Regions from separate parts of the Arminella tumorigenes genome, predicted to be linked through region 3. Evidence: predicted binding sites of a transcription regulator. Region 3 holds the regulator's gene; each other region holds the start of a gene.

What was found. The regulator PhoB, encoded in region 3, activates phosphate uptake and scavenging genes when phosphate is short. The targets are predictions, from matches to a motif close to TGTCATNNANCTGTCAT.
Region 1: a site for PhoB is predicted at 1,264-1,280, ahead of PR017_RS07815 (UDP-2,3-diacylglucosamine diphosphatase). Genes of this name have one in related genera too.
Region 2: a site for PhoB is predicted at 852-868, ahead of PR017_RS02905 (esterase-like activity of phytase family protein). Genes of this name have one in related genera too.

The regions. Positions count from the first base shown of each region.
Region 1 is NZ_CP117255.1:1,571,287-1,573,557, forward strand. It holds gene PR017_RS07810 (MFS transporter) at 1-223, opposite strand, end outside; gene PR017_RS07815 (UDP-2,3-diacylglucosamine diphosphatase) at 332-1,198, opposite strand; gene PR017_RS07820 (NADP-dependent malic enzyme) at 1,434-2,271, shown strand, end outside.
Region 2 is NZ_CP117255.1:594,764-597,034, reverse strand. It holds gene PR017_RS02915 (LacI family DNA-binding transcriptional regulator) at 1-67, opposite strand, end outside; gene PR017_RS02910 (hypothetical protein) at 407-775, shown strand; gene PR017_RS02905 (esterase-like activity of phytase family protein) at 986-2,271, shown strand, end outside.
Region 3 is NZ_CP117255.1:117,225-119,495, reverse strand. It holds gene PR017_RS00615 (AraC family transcriptional regulator) at 1-705, shown strand, start outside; gene phoB (phosphate regulon transcriptional regulator PhoB) at 748-1,431, opposite strand; gene phoU (phosphate signaling complex protein PhoU) at 1,464-2,177, opposite strand.

The DNA.
Region 1 (2,271 bases), 1.5 Mb from region 3:
CAAACAGCGCCACGACTGGCGCCACCAGCACGCGCACGACCATCGGCAGGGCGAGAATGATGCCGATCTGCTGGTCGTTGAACTTCAGTGTCGCGAGGAACAAAGGAAAGAACGGCAGGGCGATGCCGTTGACGATCAGCGGGGCACAATAGGACAGGGCGCTGCGCAGCCGGAAATAGGCAGGAGCCTCCCTGCCCGTCGAAGTCATCGTTGCGGGAATCATGACAATGCCTGATTTGGAACCGCTGATTCCCCTACCACGCATTCGCCATCGCGCCTACGGCGCCTTCAGGTCGGCGGGAAATTCAAAGAGCTGGAAGGCCTTGTCGGCTCACTCGGCGGCGGTCAAACCGGATGCCGCTTTTGCTTCGGCCATCATCAGCGCAAGGTCCATGGCCGGGCGCGACGGCAGGCGATCCTGGCGGCTCTCTGCAACGGCCGCAGCAGGCTTGGCGTCCAGGATCTGGCGCCAGGTGATCAGTTCGAAACTGCCATCCTCGTGCTCGGCAATCGCCGTGCAGCTTTCCACCCAGTCGCCGGTGTTGATGTAGCGCAGGCCATCGATGTCCTCGATGACGGCGTGGTGGATGTGGCCACAGATGACCCCGTCGGCATGGTTGCGCTTTGCCTCTTCGGCCACCACGCGCTGGAACTCGCCGATGAAGTTGACCGCATGCTTGACCTGCTGCTTGGCCCAGGCCGAGAACGACCAGTAAGGCATGCCAAGCCGGCGACGAATGCTGGCGAGCGCGATATTCAACACGATGGCGACGTCGTAGGCCCAGTCGCCGAGATAAGCGAGCAGCCGGGCGTTGCGCACTACGACATCGAACTCGTCGCCGTGCAGCACGAGATAGGTCTTGCCGTCGGCAGTGGTGTGGATCGCCCGTTGGGCGACCTCGATACCGCCGAAATGGCTACCCGGGAAATCGCGCAGGAATTCGTCGTGATTGCCGGGGATGTAGACGATGCGCGTGCCCTTGCGCGCCTTGCGCAGGATCTTCTGGACGACGTCGTTGCAATCCTGGGGCCAGTACCAGCTGCGCTTCAGGCGCCAGCCGTCGATGATGTCGCCGACGAGGTACAGGGTATCGGCTTCGTGATAGCGCAGGAAGTCGAGAAGATAGTCCGCCTTGGCGGCCTTCGATCCCAGATGAACGTCGGAAATGAACAGGGTTCGGAAGTGTCGAGTGTCCATCAATGTCTCCACGAACGTAATGCCCGTGCCCCAATCTTCGCTGTGCCCGGAATAATCAGACTCGTGTTTCAGGAAGATGACATCACATCCAATTCGAGCGCGAAGATGGCGTAGCTTACCCTGCCGCGCATCGGCAAAATCTTGCCGCCCCGCCACAATTCCGTACTGTGCACCCCCGAGGATTGTTGTATGCAGTGACGTGAAATCGTTAGACGAATGGTAATGGAGAAGCGTGATGGACCCGCAGGATGCATCGAAGGCACAGAAGAACATGACCAGCGGTGACCTCGACGAACAGGCGCTTTTCTTCCACCGCTATCCCCGTCCGGGCAAGCTGGAGATCCAGGCGACCAAGCCGCTCGGCAACCAGCGCGACCTGGCGCTCGCCTATTCGCCGGGCGTCGCCGCTCCCTGTCTCGCCATCCGCGACAACCCGGAAATGGCCGCCGAATATACCTCGCGCGCCAACCTCGTGGCCGTCATATCCAACGGCACGGCTGTTCTCGGCCTCGGCAACATCGGTCCGCTCGCCTCCAAGCCGGTGATGGAAGGCAAGGCCGTCCTGTTCAAGAAGTTCGCCGGCATCGACGTCTTCGATATCGAGATCGAGGCACCGACCGTCGACGAGATGGTGTCGACGATCTCGGCACTGGAGCCGACCTTCGGCGGCATCAATCTCGAGGACATCAAGGCGCCCGAGTGCTTCGACGTCGAGCGCCGGCTGCGCGAGATGATGAAGATCCCGGTCTTCCACGACGACCAGCACGGCACTGCGATCATCGTGGCCGCCGCCATCCTGAACGGCCTGGAACTGGCTGGCAAGACGATCGAGAACGTCAAGATCGTCGCATCCGGTGCCGGCGCTGCCGCCCTCGCCTGTCTCAACCTTTTGGTCATTCTCGGCGCCAAGCGCGAAAACATCTGGGTCCACGATATCGAGGGCCTGGTCTACACCGACCGCAACGTGCTGATGGACGAGTGGAAGTCGGTCTATGCCCAGCCGAGCGACAAGCGGACGCTGGCCGAATCGATCGGCGGCGCCGATGTGTTCCTCGGCCTGTCGGCCGCTGGCG
Region 2 (2,271 bases), 480 kb from region 3:
AAACCTTGTCGGGTGCGCGCAGGACACGGGACACTGTGATGGCGCTCACGCCCACCTTCTGCGCCACGTCCCTGAGCCTGACCCGGGTCCGTTTGTTCCGCCTGGTGCCTGGCTCCGTTCCAACGCTGTCCTGCAACTAAGCTCCTGTCCTTGTGAAGCCCGACGGTGCGGCCAGGCCTGGCACTCACATCCGTCTCGCGTGTTTCTTTACGAAGCCGGATACGGCTGGATCACCGCCAGGCGGGGAAGATGCGAAACATGGCGGAATTCCGCCCGCAGAATGGCTCAACATCCTCTATTTGTTTCGACATTTATATCGACCGTACACAATTTGTGTGCCCCGAAAGTGCTGATATAGCGGTGCAGACGCTAGTCTTGCCTTTAGTCGCTGATATATCCTCATCCTATGGACACCAATCGCGTTTTGAAATTCAGCGTCTGGATTTATATCGCAGCCCTCGTCGTGCTGACGCTTGCGCATGTGAATTGGCAGGCCGAGATTGGCAATCCGTTCAACATCTACCATATCGTCGCACTTTGCATCGCAGGCTGCCTGGCCCGACTGGCCTACCCTGACTCACCGTCTTTCGCCTTCCTGATGATGATTGCCACCGTCAGCGCTCTGGGGCTGGCCCATGTGCTAACCATCGGCAATGACGGTCGCCCGTTCGATATCATCGTCAATATGGCGAGCGGCATGTGGGGCGTCGCCCTCGGCGCTGTTATCGACAGGACGCGCCTCCCCTCGGCCTTCCGCCGCGGCGCCACCGACTGAGATACCGCTATCCGCGACTGTGCCATCCTGCTTGCAGTGTGATCCGCCAGGGTTGTGGTATCAACATTTCAAAACCTGTCATCCAGCTATCATGTTGCCGCCATAAACCGTGCTGAACGGTGGCGGGGCTTTGTCGATCTCTTGAAAAAGACAGCTCCATCTCCGAAGCCGCAGCCGATGCGGTGCCGATCATTGATGGAGGATATTGCGATGAAGACCCCGGTATTGAAGACGATCCTGCTTTCGACAGTCCTCCTGACGGCTTTTGCGGTGGCTCCGGGCCGTGCCGACGATACCGCTCCGGCCGCTGGCCAGACACTCGTCAACAAGGGTCTCGTCGGCATCGGCCGCATCCCGGCCAGCCAGCGGGATTCGTTCGGCGAGACATTCGGCTCCGGCTCGGGCATGGCGATAGATCCCCGCACCTGGACGCGCACCGCCGAGGGGTACAAGGGCAAGCTCTGGCTGCTGCCGGACCGGGGATACAATGTCAGCGGCACGACGGATTACCGTCCCCGTCTCAATACCATCGACATCCAGATGACGCCGACCGCGCCGGGTACCGCACCTCCCTCGGGCAAGGAGCAATCCGGCGTCACCGCCACACTCGCCAGCACCATGCTTCTGAAGGACGACAAGGGTGCCGACATGACCGGCCTCGATCCGTCAGCCGGTGTGCGGCCGGCGAGCGCGACGCTGCCGATGCTGCCGCAGGCGTCCAATGGCAAGATCTCCCTCGACAATGAGGCGATCGCCCGCCTTGCCGACGGCTCGATGCTGATCAGCGACGAATACGGCCCGAACATCTATCATTTCTCGGCAGACGGCCGGCTCGTCTCGGCAACGCAGCCGCCGGCAGCGCTGATCCCGATGCGCGACGGCAAGCCGAATTTCGCCTCCAACAATCCCGGCCCGGGCGAGAAGGCGCCCGAGCCCAAGGATCCGCAGACCGGACGGCAGAACAACCAGGGCCTCGAAGGCATGGCTATGGCGCCGGATGGCAAGACCGTCATCGCTGTGCTGCAATCCGCCACGCGACAGGATGGCGGCGACAGCGGCACCACGCGCCAGAACACGCGCGCCCTCGTCTATGACGCCAGCGATGTCGATCATCTGAAGCTGGTGCACGAATATGTCGTGCCGCTGCCCGTCTTCACCGATGCCAAGGGCAAGACGGTAGTGGCCGCCCAGAGCGAGATCGTCGCGCTCTCGCCGACGACATTCCTGATGCTCGCCCGCGACAGCAACAACGGCTATGGCGTCAAGGGCGACAAGTCGCTGCACCGCGCTATCGATCTCGTGGATGTCTCCGCCGCCACCGATATCGCCGGCACCGCCTTCGACGCCGACAAGCCGGTGGCACCGAAAGGCGTGCTCGACCCCTCCGTTACGCCCGCCAAGCGCACGCCGTTTATCGACCTCAACGACGATGCGCAGCTTGCCCGCTTCGGCCTCCACAACGGCGCGCCGAACGACCGCAACAACTTGTCCGAAAA
Region 3 (2,271 bases):
GCGCTGGGCCTCACTCTTCGAGGTGTCCAGACGTTCCGCTATCGCGGCGCGGAGCGCTTCAGCCGTCCCGGCAACGTGATCGTGCTGCATCCCGATGAAGTCCACGATGGCGCGGCCGGCACCGACGACGGACTGATCTACCGGATGCTCTATTTGCCGCCCGCGCTGGTCGACCTCCTCGAGGCGGGCAATCGGGCGCTGCCCTTCGTCCGCGATCCCGTCGTGACTGACGCTGGCCTATTGTCAGCGCTGGCGGACATCCTGTCGGATCTCGACCATGCGCCGAACGATCTGGCAATGGACGACGCGGTTGCGCGGCTGACGGCAGGACTCTTCCGACAGGCCGACGACCCGAGGAAAGCACCCACGAGAATCGATCGCCCAGCTGTCATGCTGGCGCGTGATTTTTTGACCGAGCATTGCGAAGAGGGTGTCAGTTCCGAAACGTTGGAGGCGATCAGCGGCTTGGACCGATACGAGCTGGCGCGGCAGTTCCGGCGTGCGTTCGGCACCAGTCCGCACCGCTATCTCGTGATGCGCCGCCTTGACCGAGCCAAGCGGCTGCTAGGTGCCGGCTATAGCCTTGCCGGAGCAGCTGCAGAAGCGGGGTTTGCCGATCAGGCACATTTTACCCGCCATTTCCGGGCGGCCTTCGGCATGACCCCGGGCAGATGGCTGGCAATGCACGATTGCCAACCCTTATAGCTTCAACCCGCGAAACGGCGGACTTTAGTCACCTGCACAGCTTCAGACTTCCATGGAGTAGCCTGCGCCGCGTACTGTGCGGATGACGTCCTGCATGTTGGAAAAGTTCAGAGCCTTGCGCAGCCGGCCGACATGCACGTCGACGGTGCGTTCGTCGACGTAGATGTCATGGCCCCAGACGCCGTCGAGCAGTTGCGAGCGGGAAAACACACGGCTTGGCGATGCCATCAGGAATTCCAGCAGGCGGAATTCTGTCGGGCCGAGACGAACCTCGCGGCTCTTGCGATGAACCCGGTGCGTCTCGCGGTCGAGTTCGATATCGCCGCAACGAAGGACGCTGGAGAGCACTTCAGGGCGGGCGCGGCGCAGCATGGCGCGGACGCGGGCCATCAGTTCTGGCGTAGAGAACGGCTTGACGACATAGTCGTCTGCGCCCGTGGAAAGGCCCCGGACGCGTTCGCTCTCTTCGCCACGCGCCGTCAGCATGATGATCGGCAGACGCTCGGTCTCCGGCTTCATGCGCAGGCGGCGGCACAGTTCGATGCCGGAAACACCCGGCAGCATCCAGTCGAGGATCAGGAGATCCGGAATGCGCTCCTGCAAGCGCATCTCGGCTTCATCGCCTCTGAGGATCGTATCGACTTCGAAACCTTCTGCTTCAAGGTTATAGCGCAGCAACACGCTCAGCGCTTCTTCATCTTCTACGACGGCAACTCTCGGAACCATGGGGCCCGCTCTCCTTCAAAAACCCTTCGGGCCTATTCCGTCATGGCGCCGACGGTGTTGGCAGTATCGTCCTTCGGGCGGTCGCCCTCGGGCAATGCACCGGTCGCCATGTAGAAAATCGTCTCGGCGATGTTGGTGGCGTGGTCGCCGATGCGCTCGATGTTCTTGGCGCAGAACAGCAGATGCGTGCAGGTGGTGATGTTGCGCGGATCTTCCATCATGTAGGTCAGCATCTCGCGGAACAGCGAGGTGTACATCGCGTCGATTTCCTCGTCGCGCTCGCGGATGGAGACAGCCTTGTCGGGCGAGCGGGTCGTATAGACGTCGAGGACTTCCTTCAACTGGACGAGCGCCAGTTCTGACAAATGCTCGATGCCGCGCGCCAAGCTGCGCGGTACGCCGGTGCCCTGCACAGCGATAACACGCTTGGCAGTGTTCTTGCCAAGATCTCCGACGCGTTCCAGATCGGCGGCAATCCGGATCGAGCCCATGATCTCGCGCAGGTCGGCAGCCATCGGCTGGCGGCGTGCGATTGTCAGGATCGCCTTGTCGCCGACTTCGCGCTCGGCATGATCGAGGATCGTATCGTCAGAGATGACCTTCTGGGCCAGTCCGACATCGCCATTGACCAGAGCGCGGACGGATTCACCGACCATCTGCTCGGCAAGGCCACCCATCTCGGAGATGCGCCGCGTCAGGAATTTCAAATCTTCGTCGTAGGCGGAATGAATGTGTGTCGAAACCATTTTCTATCCTCAAATTGAAAGGCGTCACGGAACGTAGGTCTGCTCGGCGCGGCGACGGCAACGCGTTTCGCCTTTTCGAGGCCCTTTTTGATAT